Regions from separate parts of the Endobacterium panacihumi genome, predicted to be linked through region 2. Evidence: predicted binding sites of a transcription regulator. Region 2 holds the regulator's gene; each other region holds the start of a gene.

Region 1 (5,744 bases), on a different contig from region 2:
CGGTTCTGATGACCATGGCCACGGCGTTCGCCCTGCGGACGGCCGCCACGCTGCTGTTCACTGCGACCACCACCCGGACGCCACAGGAGAACCGGCTTCGGCTCTTCGGCCTCGGTAGCGGCGATCTCACCCGCAGGCGCTTCGGCATCGGCTGCCGGTGCGGCTTCCGTGGAAACTTCCGGTGACGGCTCGGCAGCTTCTGCGCCGGCTTCAACCGGCGCGGCTTCGGCTGTTGCTTCAGGAGCAGCAGCTTCTTCCGAAGCAACGGCTTCAGCGGCAGGTTCGGAGGCAACAGCCGGTGTCACGGCAGCCTTGGCGTCTTCACCAGCCAGGAATGCGGCAGCCTCTTCAGCCTTTACGGCATCGGCGCGATAACCGAGACCCTTCAGGATTTCTTCCATGTCGTCGGCAGTGGCGCCGAGGATGGAGAGCATGGCCGTCGTGGTGGTGAAGCGGCGGCCATCATACGCACCTTCCGGACGCGGCTGACCGGGCTTCCACTGCAGCAGTGGACGGATCAAATCGGCCAGACGCTCGAGGATGTCGATGCGCACGGCGCGCTTGCCGAGGAAACGGAAACCGGCCAGACGATAGAACATCCGCTCATAGGTGGCGTCGGCAACAACCGAGGTACGTCCTGCTGCAAGTGCAGGAATCAGTTCGCCGTAACCCGGCTTGTCGAGACCGTCGTTCTTCAGCGCCCACAGCAGCGTGATCAGCTCGGCGGGAGCCGGCTTCAGCAGCGCAGGCATGAAAATGTGGTAGGCGCCGAAACGCACGCCATACCGGCGCATCGAGGCGCGGCCTTCCTGATCCAGCGACTTGACGTCATCGGCGACGTCACGGCGGAACAGCACGCCAAGATTTTCGACGATCTGGAATGCCAGCCCCTTGGCGATGCCCTGCAGGTCTTCGGCGCGCGACAGATCGTCGAGCGGCTTCAGGACCGTGGCGATGTGATGATTGACAAAACGCTCGATGCGGGCGGCCGCATGATCACGGGCAGCGCCGGTCAACTGCTCGTCGGAGAGCAGGATGACGCGCGGCCGCATAACATGGTCGCTTTCCGCAAGGCGGGCCACCGGATCACCCAGCCAACGGACGAAACCATCCGAACCAAGCGCGAGGTCACCATTGCCGCTGGCGTAAAGACGCGCGGCGCGTGCCTCGAATTCCAGAGCCAGCGCTTTCTGCGCGGCAGCCTGCACGGCCTTGGCATCCGGTCCTTCCGTCCCCGAGACGGCGGTAAACCGAAAACCGGCAAGTTGTCCGACGTGATGTCCTTCGACGAACACATCGCCATTTACACTAATTTCTGCTTCCAGCATCGCATTCTCTCTCAGGCGCTTCATGAGCACAGATGTCCTGCGATCAACAAAGCGTTTCGTCAACCTTTCATGTAGCGCGTCGGACAACCTATCCTCGATTTCCCGTGTCTTTTCTTGCCAGTGTGTCGGATGCGCCAACCAACCCGGGCGATTTGAAACATAAGTCCAGGTTCTGATCTGGGCGATTCGCGCCGAAAGCGTGTCGATTTCGCCCTCGGTTCGGTCCGCCCTTTTCACCTGCTCGGCCATGAAATCTTCGTTGACCGCGCCGTGTCGCACCAGATCGGAAAAAAGCGTCGAAATGAGGTCCGCGTGATGCGCCGGCGCAATTCGGCGATAATCGGGAAGCGCGCAAGCATCCCACAATGTTTCGACGCGCGCGGGCGTCGTCGCCAGATCCTTGATCTCCGGGTAACGGGACAGGTGATCCAGTGCCTGACTGTCTGTTGCCGGCAGCGCCCGCGTCAGCCCGTGGACGACGGGCGTCGCGTCCAGACTGTTGCGCAGATCGCGCAGCGACGAAAAATCGAGCTGCTTGGAGCGCCATTGCAGCACTTTCACACTGTCGAACTGATGGCTTTCGATGCGCTCGACCAGTTCTTCGTCAAAGGGCTGTACCTGACCGGTGACACCAAACGTGCCGTCTCGCAGGTGGCGACCGGCACGACCGGCGATCTGCGCCATCTCCGACGGGTTCAAATTACGGAACTGATACCCATCGAATTTGCGATCCTGCGCGAAGGCGACGTGGTCCACATCGAGATTGAGGCCCATGCCGATCGCATCGGTGGCGACCAGATATTCCACATCGCCTGACTGATAGAGCCCAACCTGCGCATTGCGGGTGCGCGGGCTGAGCGCGCCGAGTACCACGGCGGCCCCGCCGCGCTGGCGGCGGATCAGTTCGGCAATCGCATAGACCTCGTCGGCCGAAAAGGCGACGATGGCTGTGCGCTGCGGCAGCCGGGTGATTTTTTTCTGGCCGGAATAAAACAGCTGCGACAGACGCGGCCGCTCGACGACGGTGATACCGGGCAGAAGTTTTTCCAGGATCGGACGCATGGTGGCGGCGCCGAGCAGCAGCGTTTCCTCACGGCCGCGCAGATGCAGGAGACGATCGGTAAAGATATGGCCGCGCTCGAGATCGCCAGCCAATTGCACTTCATCGATGGCGACGAAAGCAGCCTTGGTCTCGCGCGGCATCGCCTCGACGGTACAGACGGAAAAGCGCGCCATATGCGGCGTGATCTTTTCCTCTCCGGTGATGAGCGCGACATTGTGGTGTCCGACCTTTTCCACCAGACGACCATAGACCTCGCGCGCAAGCAGGCGCAGCGGCAGTCCGATAACGCCGGATCCATGCGCCACCATACGTTCGATCGCGAAATGCGTCTTGCCGGTATTGGTGGGTCCGAGAACCGCAGTCACACCGCGGCCGCTCAATATCATGGGCTGAACATTCAAGACAAAAGTCCGCACTGAAATGACTTCGCCGGAGAATGACATCCCCGGAGGCTCCGCCACACATGGCGATAGTGACCTTCAAACGCAAGACGTTTCTCGCGATTGAGGAGCCCGCGTCCTGATAACCGCCATCGACGAACGGAGGAAAGACGAGTCTTTACCGGCAGTTGGAACAGTGTGGGAACGAAACGGCGACGAATCGCTGACTCGGTCGATTCTGCATTTGTTCTTGAGAACCTAACCTTACTCTAATTTTGCAGTGGACAATGAGGGTATAAATACGATTCATGCTCTTATTTGAATGCAAGATTTCATGCTCTATCCTTTATGCATTGCTAAGAAACGATGATGACTATGAATCATGAGTTTATCAGACAGACGGAATTGACTGAGAACAAGCATGCCAATTTTTCCGTTGCCGGAGGGCTAGAGTGACGGTTCACTCGATTTTACATTTTTTGGTCTTGGCCCAAGAGGCCAAAACCCAGACAGAACTGGCAGCGGAATTCGAGGCAGTGCTGAAAAGCTACGGTTTCAGCTATTACGGTGTCTGGATGAAATCCAAAACACTGGGCTATCTCGATAGCACCGTTTTATGCGGACGCTGGCCGGATGGCTGGCAGGAAACCTACGCGGCCAAGAAATTCGGCATGGTGGATCCGACAGTCCGCATGTTGGCCGTGGCGCAGCGGCCATTCCGCTGGCGCGAGGCCATCAGCATGTTCAGGAGCGATCCAAACCGCAAGCGTATCCAGCGCATGATGCAGGATGCGAACCGCAGCGGTTTGAACGACGGCTATACGTTTCCCATCCATGGCCGCAACGGCCTGCTCGGTCACGTCAGCATCGGCGGCCAGATCATTGAACTGTCGCCCTCTGAAATGACGATGTTCGACGCCGCCGCCAAAAAGATGTTCTGGCGCACGCTGGAGCTTGGTGGCCAGGCATCGCATTTCGAAGCGATCAAATCGGTCGAGACCACACTCACACGCCGCGAAACGGAAGTGCTGCACCTTCTTGCCGAGGGTATGACCTCGCACGAAATAGCCAAGGCGCTGACCATTTCGAACCATACCGTGGACTGGTACATCAACGCCATTCAGGAAAAATTCGAAGCCAGCAACAGACAACATGTTGTTGCCATCGCCTTTCGGCTCGGCCTTGTCTCGTGAGATTGTCGCAGACGCCATTCCAACGATAGATTGGACTTGATCCGGCCTGATATTAGTGCTCGTTTCGCGTTTGCAGCATATCGCAAGTACGAATGGGAGACAGTCTTGCCGATCTCGAAGATTCTCGTTGCCAACCGATCCGAAATTGCCATCCGCGTGTTTCGCGCCGCCAATGAGCTCGGGATCAAAACGGTCGCCATCTGGGCGGAAGAGGACAAACTCTCGCTGCACCGCTTCAAAGCGGACGAAAGTTATCAGGTCGGCCGCGGCCCGCATCTGGAAAAAGACCTGGGCCCCATCGAAAGCTATCTGTCGATCTCCGAAGTGATCCGGGTGGCAAAACTTTCCGGCGCCGATGCGATCCATCCCGGTTACGGCCTTCTGTCGGAAAGCCCGGAATTCGTCGATGCCTGCGATGCCGCCGGTATCATCTTCATCGGTCCGCGCCCCGATACGATGCGCCAGCTCGGCAACAAGGTCGCGGCCCGCAATCTGGCGATCTCCGTCGGCGTGCCGGTCGTGCCTGCCACCGATCCGCTGCCGGATGATATGGCGCAAGTCGCAAAGATGGCCGAGGAAATCGGTTATCCGGTGATGCTGAAGGCCTCCTGGGGCGGCGGTGGCCGCGGCATGCGCGCCATCCGCGATCCGAAGGATCTGGCAAAGGAAGTCGTCGAGGCCAAGCGCGAGGCCAAGGCCGCCTTCGGCAAGGACGAAGTTTATCTCGAAAAGCTGGTGGAGAGCGCACGCCACGTCGAAAGCCAGGTTCTGGGCGATACCCATGGCAATGTCGTTCATCTGTTCGAACGCGATTGTTCCATCCAGCGCCGCAACCAAAAAGTGGTTGAGCGCGCCCCGGCACCTTATCTTTCCGAGGCGCAGCGTGCCGAACTCGCCGGTTATTCACTGAAGATCGCCAAGGCAACGAACTATGTCGGCGCCGGCACCGTCGAATACCTGATGGATGCCGAGACCGGCAAATTCTACTTCATCGAAGTGAACCCGCGCATTCAGGTCGAGCACACGGTTACCGAAGTCGTGACCGGCATCGATATCGTCAAGGCGCAGATCCACATCTTGGAAGGCGCTGCGATCGGCACACCAGAATCCGGCGTGCCCGCTCAGGAAAACATCCGCCTCAACGGCCACGCCCTGCAGTGCCGCATCACCACCGAAGACCCGGAACAGAATTTCATTCCCGATTACGGCCGCATCACCGCCTATCGTTCCGCGGCCGGTTTCGGCATCCGTCTCGATGGTGGCACGGCCTATACGGGCGCGATCATCACCCGCTATTACGACCCGTTGCTGGTGAAGGTGACCGCCTCGGGCTCGACGCCGCAGGAAGCGATCAGCCGCATGGACCGCGCATTGCGCGAATTCCGTATTCGCGGCGTCGCTACCAACCTGACCTTCCTCGAAGCGATCATCGGCCACGAAAAATTCCGCGACAATTCCTATACGACACGGTTTATCGATACGACGCCGGAACTTTTTGCGCAGGTCAAGCGCGCCGACCGTGCCACCAAGCTGCTGACCTATCTCGCCGACGTGACCGTCAACGGTCACCCGGAAACCAAGGGGCGGCCGGAGCCTTCGGCCAATGCTGCAAAGCCAGTGCTTCCTTATGTCGATGGAGAGATCCAGAGCGGCACCAAGCAGAAGCTGGACGAACTCGGCCCGAAAAAGTTTGCCGAATGGGTGCGCAGCCAAAATCGTGTGCTGATGACCGACACGACCATGCGCGACGGCCATCAGTCGCTGCTGGCCACCCGCATGC
Region 2 (5,744 bases):
ATGAAGGCATGGTCGCGGCTTTCCATCTGGCAGGGGCCGGCGATCAGAGAGAGTTTCTTGCTGTTGGAAAAAAGGACCTGCTTGGCCCCCTCGCCGACGGTTACTTCGGCCTTGGCGCTGACAGCCATGATCACTCCTCGAAAGCAAATACGGCACCCTGTCCGGGCGCCGGGGCAACCATGATACGGCTGCCCTTTTCCATGAATGCGACGTCATTAGCAGCAAGCTTTGCCCGTGTCACGGTGAGATCGGGAACACGGAAGACGATGGCGGCGCCGGTGAGGCCAAGCGTTTGCGATGACTTGAAACCAGCCTCGACCGCAAATTCAGCCCGAAAGGTTTCGGCAGACAGCACCTGCACGGCAGCGTTTCTCGCGGAAAAGCGATGATGCTCGCCGGCAAGCTCCGAACCGGTATCGATCGCGATCTGCAGACGCCCGACGTGAGAAGCCAATGCATTTTCCGCCACCAGCACGACCTCCGCCAAACCGAAAACACCGTTTTCGTGGCGCTCCAGTGTCGCGCGATCGGCCGGCAAGGGATCAAGCCGCTGACATGTGAACACGCCGAAAGAATCACTTTCCCCGCGCCCCGCAAAAGCCAGATGAAAACGGGCAAGTTTTTCCGAACCGTCCGGCAACTTCGCTAGCCGTGAGAATTCCAGCATATCACCGCCGGAAATCCCGGCTTGGGTAAACCGCTCACGGTCGGCACGCGCATTGTCCGTTGCCAGGGCGACGGCAGAAAAGCCCTCCTCGCCCATCACTGTGCGCGCCGCCTGATCCTGCGCCACGAATGCATTACCGGCTGCAATCGAGTTCTCGTAGAGTTCCGAATCCACAACGGCCAACGGCTCCAGATAGGTGCCATCCCTCATGAAAACACAGGCATTTCCCGTACCGAACGGATGTGTGGCGTCGGCCGCAACCGTGAAACCGAGCCGGCTTAATCGCCGACGAGCAATATCGAGAGACGCGGTGGGCAAAACGAGATGGTCGATGGTGAACATGGCCGCCCTTCTTCAAAACAGGCTTGAATAACAGTGATCGACTTTTCCCAGCCCGTGATCAAGCACACCATGCGCCGCCTTCGTTCCAAGCACTACCAATTTTCGTAGTTGCGGAACACACATGGAACATATAGTGTCCGTTCTGGATTTGTTTCACCTTCAAGGACCCGCCATGCTCACGCGCAAACAGCAGGAACTGCTTCTGTTCATTCACGAACGCATGAAGGAGTCCGGTGTGCCGCCATCGTTCGACGAAATGAAGGATGCGCTGGACCTGGCTTCCAAATCGGGCATCCACCGCCTGATCACGGCACTTGAGGAACGCGGCTTCATCCGCCGCCTGCCGAACCGGGCACGTGCCCTGGAAGTCATCAAGCTGCCGGACGCCTATAATGCCAGCCTGACGCCGCGCAAACCGTTTTCACCGAGCGTCATCGAAGGCAGTCTCGGCAAGACCCAGCCGGTCAAGACGGTCACCCCGCCACCGGTCGCCAATGACAGCATTCCGGCCACCACCGTGCCCGTCATGGGCCGGATTGCTGCCGGTGTGCCGATCTCCGCAATCCAGAACACCACGCATGAAATCGCCGTGCCGCCGGAAATGCTCGGCAATGGCGAACATTATGCGCTGGAAGTGCGCGGCGATTCGATGATCGAGGCCGGCATTCTGGATGGCGACACGGTCATCATCCGCAACGGCAACACCGCCACGCCGGGTGATATCATCGTCGCGCTGGTGGATGACGAGGAAGCGACACTGAAGCGTTTTCGCCGCAAGGGCGCATCGATCGCGCTGGAAGCCGCCAACCCGGCTTATGAGACCCGCATCTTCCCGCAGGAACGTGTAAAAGTTCAGGGCAAGCTGGTCGGCCTCATTCGCCGTTACCACTGATCTGCGATCTGCTGCTCAGGAATTGCAGCGGTTCCGGCAATGCCGGATCGAAAACACCTCGCCGCCAGTCATACTGGCGGTGGCGCTCCCAGGAGCGATCAGAGCCATCCATGGCGACAACGACTGACCATTCCTGAGGATCGGATTTTCCGTTAAAGCGGATTTCCAAAGCCCCCATGCGGCGCAGTGCTTCGCCATTGATCATCAGGGCGCCTGATCGGCAGCGATCGAAACGGGCGCGCGCAGCGATCACCACCTGAGCCATATCACAGGCGGGGCCGGCGTAACGCGCATCTTCCACAACCGCGATCGTCGGGCCATCGCGTGGTCTTGCGACACACCATGATCGGGCCGCGCAGGCGAATGTTGCCGAAGGGGTTTCCTGCAGTGCTTTTCGCATGCCCTGCCGGGCTCGGGCGATTTGTTCTGGTTTGAGCGGCTCTCGGCCTGCCCTTGCTACGGCAGCAACTGGCGCTTCTGGACTTGCCGCATTTTTCTTCGCAGCGCCTTTCTCCTGCATAGTGGGAGAAGCCAGGGACACAGCGTCCGAACCGGGCAGGTCTACACTCGTGTTTGCCGCCGTCAAAGCATGACTGGACTGGGGAGGCTTCACCTCCGTGTCCGGTGCCGGAATATCCAGCAAAGTCGGCCCCTCTGGCTGGGGCAATGACAGGGCATGACGCCACTGCGAGTAGATGAAACCGGGCGGACGGACGCGATTGGTGGCGACCTGACCATCCGCCAGAAACGCAGCAAGGCTGCCATCTTCCGAAACGAGAAAATCCGGCGGCGGATCGTGCCCTGCCCGCCATGAGAGAAAAATGGCCAGAGCCAGAAACGGCAGCCCCAGCAGATAAAGCCGCGTGCGCAGCAAGGTCAGGATAAGGAAGCCAGCCGTTGCGATGGGAAGAAACCAAGTCGGTTGGCGGCCGATGCCGACATCGCCACCCCAGCCGGCAACGGTTTTGGCGACGATGATGACGCCCTCCAGCCCCATGCCCATCACGTTCAAGAACGGCCCATCCAGCCCAAATGGCATCACCAGCATTGCAATCAGGCCGAACGGCATGACGATGAACGAAACGAGCGGCATGGCAGCCAGATTGGCGGCCAGCCCGTAGGTGGAAAGACGGTGAAAATGGTCGATGGAAAAGATGGCCGTCGACAGGCCACCGATCAGCGACGTGACGAAGACGCCACCGACCAGATGCCCCAGGGCAAAAACCGGTTTGAGCGCTGCCGGGCGCCATGGCGGATCGTCGCTATTCGCCTCCCTGCGCCTGCTCCATGCCGAATAGCCCGCCACCAGCGCCACCGTGGCGGCAAAGGACATCTGGAAACTCGGCCCCAGAATTTCCGAGGGAGAGACGACAAGAACGACCAGCGCCGCCAGCGCCACATTGCGCAGGCTGATCGACGGACGGTCGAAAAACACGGCGGCCAGCATGATCGCCATCATGATATAGGCGCGCTCGGCGGACACGCCGAAGCCGGAGATCAGGTAATAACCGGTCGCCATCAGAAGTGCTGCACCCGCCGCCAGCTTCTTGACGGGAAACGCCTGCGCAAAACCGGGCATAAGAGCAAACAGGCTGCGCATGCCGACAAAAAAGATACCGGCCGCCAGCGCCATGTTCAGCCCGGAAATCGCAACGATATGAGCCAGCCCAGAGACACGCAGCGCCTCGGTGGTCTCCGTGGAAATGGCACGCCGTTCGTCGGTCACGATGGCGGCGGCAAAAGCCCCGGCATCGCCGGGCACCGTGTCACGGATGCGAGAGGCAATCGCGCTGCGCCAGGTGAAAAACATCCGCTCCATGGCCCGCCCCCAACTGGCCGTGACAGAACCATCAGCGGCCACAGGCGCGCCGTAGAAAAAGCCGATGGCGCCAATGCCGTCGAAATACGAATTGAAGGCAAAATCGACCGACCCCGGCAGAACCGGCCCTGACGGCGGCGATATCCGTGCCCGCCCGCTGATCCGGTCACCGATCTCGAAGACCGTCTTGTTGCTGCGCGAAATCACGGTGATGCGTTCAGGCTGCCGCCGCAGTTTCGGCGATTCCGTCTTTTCCAGCGCCAATACATAACGCCATCGCCCCTCGCCGCTCGGCTCACGCATCTCGACAACGCCCGTCACCACGGTCGTCACCGGCTGATCAAGCATGACCGTCGCCATACGCCAGTTTTCGCAAGCCGCCAGCAACATCCCGGCCAGAAAGAAGAGCACGGCCAGCATCACATGGCGCATCCACCCTTCATGAGCGCGCAAAAACAGGCTGAGGATGGCGCAAACCACAAACGCCACTACCAATGACCATGGTGCGGGCTCCGTCGGGAGTGCGAACCAGATGGCCGCGCCAAGGCCGACAAGAACCGGAATAGCCAGAAAGGCATGCCCATATGCCCGCTCCTCGGCGAGCATTGCCGGCAACGCCACTTTCACGCGGACGCCAGCCGCCCGAGCTTTTGATGCGATCGTGTAAGAATGATGTGGCGCGACGCCGAAAGATCGCGTTCGGCGGAAGAAACGCAAACCAGAAGACGCAACAACAGCACGCCAAAGTGGGGTGCGACCATTCGCGTCATTGTCTCGACGATGAGGAAGTCCCGCCGGCTCACCCGAAAGTGAGTCCGTTCCGGCTCCAAAACGGTCTTTCGGATGGCCGTTCTGGGTGCTTTTCGACGTCAAATCCGACCGAAAATCCGGCTGCTGCTGAAGCTCCGCCGGCATCCACCCCTCCCAAACGCCGCTCAGCCAAACACGACCAAAGATTGCATTTCCAGACGCAGTCCGTCAACGCGAATTCCACTCTGACAGCCTGATGCGCAGGACTGAAAAGGACATAACGATATCGAGAGATAAAGTGCTGAGGCGAAACAAATCGGCAAGCAGGCAAAACTACAGATTGCCGCCAAAATAGTCTGCTTGCCTACATATTTTTCGCATTGCACAAATACCGCCCACAGGCGCTTGGCAGCGAGCGTCGGATCATATAGCTAATCAGGACGCTTCTTTTCTTTTGGCGCTTCTCCAGCGCCATTTCCGCCTATTTCGGAGGATTATATGACGGATACGAGCGCAAACATCGTTCTTGGCGATAAAAAAGTAGAGATGCCGGTCAAGAAGGGCACGATCGGGCCTGACGTGATCGACATCGGTGCATTGTACAAGAACACCGGCGCCTTTACATACGACCCCGGCTTCACCTCCACCGCCTCGTGCGAATCCAAGATCACCTATATCGATGGCGACAACGGCGTGCTTTTGCATCGCGGTTATCCGATCGAGCAGCTGGCTGAACACGGCGACTTCCTGGAAACCTGCTACCTGCTGCTGTACGGCGACCTGCCGACCGCCGCACAGAAGAAGGATTTCGATCATCGCGTCACGCACCACACCATGGTGCACGAGCAGATGAACAAGTTCTTCAGCGGCTTCCGTCGCGATGCTCACCCGATGGCCGTCATGGTCGGCACGGTCGGCGCTCTGTCGGCCTTCTATCACGACTCGACCGACATCACCGATCCGCATCAGCGCATGGTGGCGTCGCTCCGCATGATCGCCAAGATGCCGACGATCGCCGCGATGGCCTACAAGTACCATATCGGCCAGCCCTTTGTTTATCCGCAGAACGATCTCGACTATTCGTCGAACTTCCTGCGCATGTGCTTTGCCGTGCCCTGTGAAGAATACAAGGTGAACCCGGTTCTGGCCCGCGCCATGGACCGCATCTTCATCCTTCATGCAGACCACGAGCAGAACGCTTCGACCTCGACCGTGCGTCTGGCCGGTTCGTCGGGCGCCAACCCGTTTGCCTGTATCGCCGCCGGCATCGCCTG
Region 3 (5,744 bases), 230 kb from region 2:
CGTTGAATGAAAATCGGCCCGGCGCATAACCGCGCGCCTTGGCTTCCGGCAGACCGGCAAACCAGTCACGGATCGGCGTGAAGGCACCGGTATAGGTGGCTGGATTGGAACGCGGTGTGCGGCCGATCGGCGACTGGTCGATATCGATGACCTTGTCGATATGCTCGAAACCGTCGATGCGGTCGTGTTCCGCCGGGATTTCCCGCGCGCCCATAACGCGGCGAGCGGCAGACTTGTAGAGCGTCTCGATCAGGAAGGTGGATTTTCCGCCGCCCGAAACGCCGGTTACGGCAGTGAAGACGCCTAAAGGCACCGAGGCGGTCACGTTCTTGAGGTTATTGCCGCGGGCGCCAACGACCTTGATTTCCTTACCTTTCTTGGGCTTGCGACGTTCCGCTGGCACGGCAACGCCGAGCTCACCCGACAGATATTTGCCGGTCATCGATTTCGGATTGGCCATGACCTGTTGCGGCGTGCCTTCGGCAATAACCTCACCGCCATGGATGCCGGCGGCGGGGCCGATATCTACGACGTAATCAGCAGTCAGGATCGCATCCTCGTCATGTTCGACGACGATGACGGTATTGCCGATATCACGCAGGTGTTTCAGCGTTTCGAGCAGGCGGGCGTTGTCGCGCTGGTGCAGGCCGATCGACGGTTCGTCGAGCACGTAAAGAACGCCGGTCAGGCCGGAGCCGATCTGCGAGGCGAGCCGGATGCGCTGGCTCTCACCACCCGACAGCGTGCCGGAATTGCGCGACAGGCTCAAATAATCGAGGCCGACATCGTTGAGGAACTGCAGGCGTTCGCGGATTTCCTTGAGGATGCGGACGGCGATTTCGTTCTGTTTGCTGTTCAGGTGTTCCGGCAGGGCCGAAAACCAGTCACGTGCCACCTTGATCGACATTTCCGTGGTCTGGCCGATATGCAGCTTGTTGATTTTCACCGCCAGCGCTTCCGGCTTGAGGCGATAACCGGCGCAGGCAGGGCAGGGCGCTGCCGACATGTAACGTTCGATTTCCTCGCGCGCCCAGGCGCTGTCGGTTTCCTTCCAGCGGCGCTCGAGGTTGGGCACGATGCCTTCAAACGTCTTGGTGGTCTTGTAGGAACGCGCGCCATCGACGTAGTTGAATTCGATCTTTTCTTCCGTGCCCTTCAGGATCGCCGTCTGCGCATCCTTCGACAGCTTTTCCCAGCGGTCGGAAAGCTTGAACCCAAAGACCTTTCCGAGGCCTTCGAGCGTCTGGTTGTAATAGGGCGACGAGGATTTGGCCCAGGGCGCGATGGCGCCATCCTTCAGCGTGCGGCCGGGTTCCGGCACGATCAGGTTTTCATCGACCTTCTGCTGCGAACCGAGACCATCGCAGGTCGGGCAGGCACCAAACGGATTGTTGAACGAAAACAGGCGCGGCTCGATTTCCGGAATGGTGAAACCGGAAACCGGGCAGGCGAATTTTTCCGAAAACAGTACACGCTCATGCGTTTCATTGAGCGACTTGTTGGCGGAGCCGCCTGCAGCCGTTTCATTGGCGGGCAGGGGCTTGTCGGCAAATTCCGCGACAGCCAGACCATCGGCCAATTTCAGCGAAGTCTCCAGGCTGTCGGCGAGGCGCGCGGAAATATCGGAGCGTACAACGAGACGATCCACAACCACGTCGATATCGTGCTTGTATTTCTTGTCGAGCGGCGGCACGTCGGCGATCTCGTAGAACTGACCGTCGACCTTCACGCGCTGAAAGCCCTTTTTCATCAGTTCGGCGAGTTCCTTCTTGTACTCGCCCTTACGGCCACGGATCATCGGCGCAAGGATATAGAGGCGTGTGCCTTCCTCAAAATCGAGAATGCGGTCGACCATCTGGCTGACGGTCTGGCTTTCGATCGGAAGCCCCGTGGCGGGCGAATAGGGAACACCAACGCGCGCGAACAGAAGGCGCATGTAGTCGTAGATTTCGGTGACCGTGCCGACCGTCGAACGCGGGTTGCGCGAGGTCGTTTTCTGCTCGATCGAAATGGCCGGCGACAGACCTTCGATCTGGTCGACATCCGGCTTCTGCATCATTTCGAGGAACTGGCGGGCATAGGCCGACAGGCTCTCGACATAACGGCGCTGGCCTTCCGCATAGATCGTGTCGAAGGCAAGCGATGATTTGCCCGAGCCGGACAGGCCGGTCATCACGATCAGCGAATTGCGGGGCAGGTCGAGATCGATGCCCTTCAAATTGTGCTCGCGCGCACCACGTATGGATATAGTCTTGAGTTCGCTCATCGTCATGCCTTTGGGGAGGCCCATCTGGGAGGATTTGAAGGCCCTTATGTAGTCATGGATATCCGTCTGTCGAGGCGAAACTGGCGCAAAGGCCTGCTGTTCCGACTCCGTTGACAGGAGTATAGGAATAAAATAGAACAAATAAAGAACAAAATTCAATCCGCGTGAACTAGGTGTCTCGTGCCCGGTTGAGCCTCGAAGGGGCAGATGCCGGAAACTGTGGATGCGGGAAAAGGGGAGGTCGCGCCCCGCCCGGCCTATGGTCTATGCTAGGCGCATCGGTTTTTCGCCGCGGTGGCGGCAGAGTTAAGGTGAAAAAATATGGCAGGTAGCGTCAACAAGGTGATCCTGATCGGCAACGTGGGTGCCGATCCAGAAATCCGTCGGACCCAGGACGGTCGTCCGATCGCCAATCTGCGTATCGCGACGTCAGAAACCTGGCGTGACCGCAATTCCGGCGAGCGTAAGGAAAAGACGGAATGGCACACGGTCGTCGTTTTTAACGAAGGTCTGTGCAAGGTCATCGAACAGTATGTGAAGAAGGGTGCCAAGCTCTATATCGAAGGCGCGCTGCAGACCCGTAAATGGCAGGACCAGCAGGGCGCAGATCGCTACTCGACCGAAATCGTACTGCAGGGCTTTAACTCCACCCTGACCATGCTCGATGGTCGAGGCGAGGGCGGTGGCGATCGTGGCGGCTTCGGCGGCGGTCGCGGCAGCTCGGCCGGCGGCAATGATTATGGTGGCGGTGGCGACTTTGGTGGCGGTTACGGCGGTGGCGGAGACGATTACGGTCGTCCGTCCGGCGGTAGCGGTGGCGGCAACCGTGGCGGCGGCCAGCCTTCCAGTGGCGGCGGTGGTTTCTCCCGCGATCTGGATGACGATATCCCGTTCTGATGATGAGGCGCCGCGAGGCGCCTTTTTCATGCATGAAACTCGCAAGGAAATATTCAGATGACGCAGACGGACGGCCCGGCATCGCAGACCGGCAAAAGCCTCAAACAGCCCGCCACGTGGCGGATCGTGCTGGCCTTCATCCTGGACTTTTTCAGCATTTTCTGGATTTCCGGCCTTATCGTGGCAGCCTTGTTCGGCGGCATGACCGAAAACGGCTTCAACCTGAACGGCCCGCCGGCGCTTTTGTGTTTTGCGCTGATGATCGCCTATTTCGTCATCTTCAACCGCTATCTCGGTGGCACGATCTGGAAACGTATACTGAAGGCCAAACGGACAGACCGCTGAGTGCATCACCCAGCGGCATGACCTGACGGCATGCAGTCGATCAACCCTCAGAGATTGAAGGCAGAGCGGATACCGTCAACCGCGAACTGCACCGAGAGTGCTGCCAGAATGACGCCGAGCAGTCGTGTCAGCAGCGCGCGACCGGTGATACCGAGAAAGCGGTCGAGGGCAGGGGCAATCATCAATGCTGCAAAGACCGCGAGCATGGCGACACCAAGGACGGCGATCAGGATGGCGCGATCGAGCGGCGCGCTGAAGCTGCCGGCGAGAAGCACGGTGGCGGAAATGGCGCCGGGGCCGGAAATCAGCGGCAGTGCCAGCGGGAAAATAGCGATATTGCGGATGTGATCCACGGTGACAGCCGTCTCGGATGTCTTTTCCTTGCGGTCGTTGCGACGTTCAAAGATCATTTCGAAGGCGATCCAGAACAACAGCATGCCGCCGGCGATGCGGAAGGCCCCCATGGAAATGCCGAGGAAACCCAGCAGTTGCGCGCCGACCAATGCGAACCCTGCAAGGATGCCGAAGGCGGTGACCGTGCCGAGCATGGCGACATGACGGCGCTGGGCGGCATCCATGCCGACGGTGAGGCCGACGAAAAGCGGCGCAAGGCCCGGCGGGTCGAGCGTGACCAGCAAGGTCGTCAATGCATTCAGGATCGTGTCGATTGTCACCATTTCAGCAATGTTCCCGCATGCTTGCCGTTAAACTGAAAGCTTGTTAGGACAGGTTCAGCGTGGAGAAAACCCCATTTGCGGGCAATCTCCACAAACCGCGATGGCTGATGTCGTCGATAAGCCGCAAAAGCCTGTTCACAACAGGTTCCAAAATTGGCGTTGGCGGTCGCCTTCCGCTATAAAAACGTCAACTGATTCCGAACAGGATCCTAACCGATTTGACTGATCAAAGCACACCCGGCGGCGGAAAGCTGCCACCAGGCATCGAACCCATTTCGATCATGGAGGAAATGCAGCGGTCCTACCTCGATTACGCGATGAGCGTTATCGTCAGCCGCGCGCTTCCCGACGTCCGCGACGGCCTCAAGCCGGTCCATCGCCGTATTCTTTATGGCATGTCCGAGCTCGGCATCGACTGGAACAAGAAATACGTCAAATGCGCCCGCGTAACCGGTGACGTGATGGGTAAATACCATCCGCACGGCAACACGGCGATCTACGACGCGCTGGCGCGTATGGCGCAGGACTGGTCTCTGCGTCTGCCGCTGATCGACGGTCAGGGCAACTTTGGTTCGATCGATGGCGACCCGCCGGCGGCCGAGCGTTATACCGAATGCCGCCTTGAAAAGGCTGCCCATTCGCTGCTCGACGACCTCGACAAGGAAACCGTCGATTTCCGCGACAACTACGACGGCACGTTGTCGGAGCCGGTCGTGGTTCCGGCAAAGTTCCCGAACCTTCTGGTCAATGGCGCAGGCGGCATCGCCGTCGGCATGGCGACCAACATTCCGCCGCACAATCTCGGCGAAGTCATCAACGGCTGCATCGCGCTGATTGATAACCCGGCTATCGAACTGCCGGAAATGATGGAAATCATCCCGGGTCCGGACTTTCCGACCGGCGCGATGATTCTTGGCAAGAACGGCATCCGCTCCGCTTACGAAACCGGTCGTGGTTCGGTGATGATGCGTGGCGTCGCCACGATCGAACCGATGCGCGGCGATCGCGAGCAGATCATCATCACCGAAGTTCCCTATCAGGTGAACAAGGCGACGATGATCGAAAAGATGGCCGAACTGGTCAAGGACAAGCGCATCGAGGGCATTTCGGACCTGCGCGACGAGTCCGACCGCCAGGGTTACCGCGTTGTCATCGAGCTGAAGCGCGATGCCAATGCCGACGTCATCCTCAACCAGCTTTACCGTTACACGCCGCTGCAGACCTCCTTCGGCTGCAACATGGTGGCGCTCAATGGCGGCAAGCCGGAACAGCTGGCGTTGCTCGACATGCTGCGCGCCTTCGTGTCCTTCCGCGAGGATGTCGTTAGCCGGCGTACAAAGTACCTTCTGCGCAAGGCGCGCGAACGCGCCCACGTCTTGGTCGGTCTGGCGATTTCGGTTGCCAATATCGATGAAGTCATCGCGCTGATCCGCAAGGCGCCCGATCCGGCGACCGCCCGCGAACAGCTGATGACCCGCCGCTGGCCGGCGCATGATGTCGAGCCGCTGATCCGCCTGATCGACGACCCGCGCCACAAGATCAACGAGGACGGCACCTAC

Evidence for each region. The regulator LexA, encoded in region 2, represses DNA repair genes until DNA is damaged. The targets are predictions, from matches to a motif close to TGTTCNNNNTGTGTTCNG.
Region 1: ACRQ1B_RS20420 (helicase-related protein) is a predicted target of LexA. The motif match lies at 2,961-2,978, and genes of this name have one in related genera.
Region 3: uvrA (excinuclease ABC subunit UvrA) is a predicted target of LexA. The motif match lies at 2,400-2,417, and genes of this name have one in related genera.

Annotation. Positions count from the first base shown of each region.
Region 1 covers NZ_JBOZRA010000005.1:84,701-90,444, reverse strand. The annotation lists gene ACRQ1B_RS20420 (helicase-related protein) at 1-2,777, opposite strand, end outside; gene ACRQ1B_RS20415 (helix-turn-helix transcriptional regulator) at 3,224-3,964, shown strand; gene pyc (pyruvate carboxylase) at 4,070-5,744, shown strand, end outside.
Region 2 covers NZ_JBOZRA010000001.1:1,514,610-1,520,353, forward strand. The annotation lists gene kdsA (3-deoxy-8-phosphooctulonate synthase) at 1-128, opposite strand, end outside; gene ACRQ1B_RS07510 (VOC family protein) at 131-1,009, opposite strand; gene lexA (transcriptional repressor LexA) at 1,182-1,901, shown strand; gene ACRQ1B_RS07520 (ComEC/Rec2 family competence protein) at 1,882-4,347, opposite strand; gene gltA (citrate synthase) at 4,969-5,744, shown strand, end outside.
Region 3 covers NZ_JBOZRA010000001.1:1,286,699-1,292,442, forward strand. The annotation lists gene uvrA (excinuclease ABC subunit UvrA) at 1-2,266, opposite strand, end outside; gene ACRQ1B_RS06415 (single-stranded DNA-binding protein) at 2,588-3,163, shown strand; gene ACRQ1B_RS06420 (RDD family protein) at 3,221-3,508, shown strand; gene ACRQ1B_RS06425 (MarC family protein) at 3,556-4,185, opposite strand; gene gyrA (DNA gyrase subunit A) at 4,404-5,744, shown strand, end outside.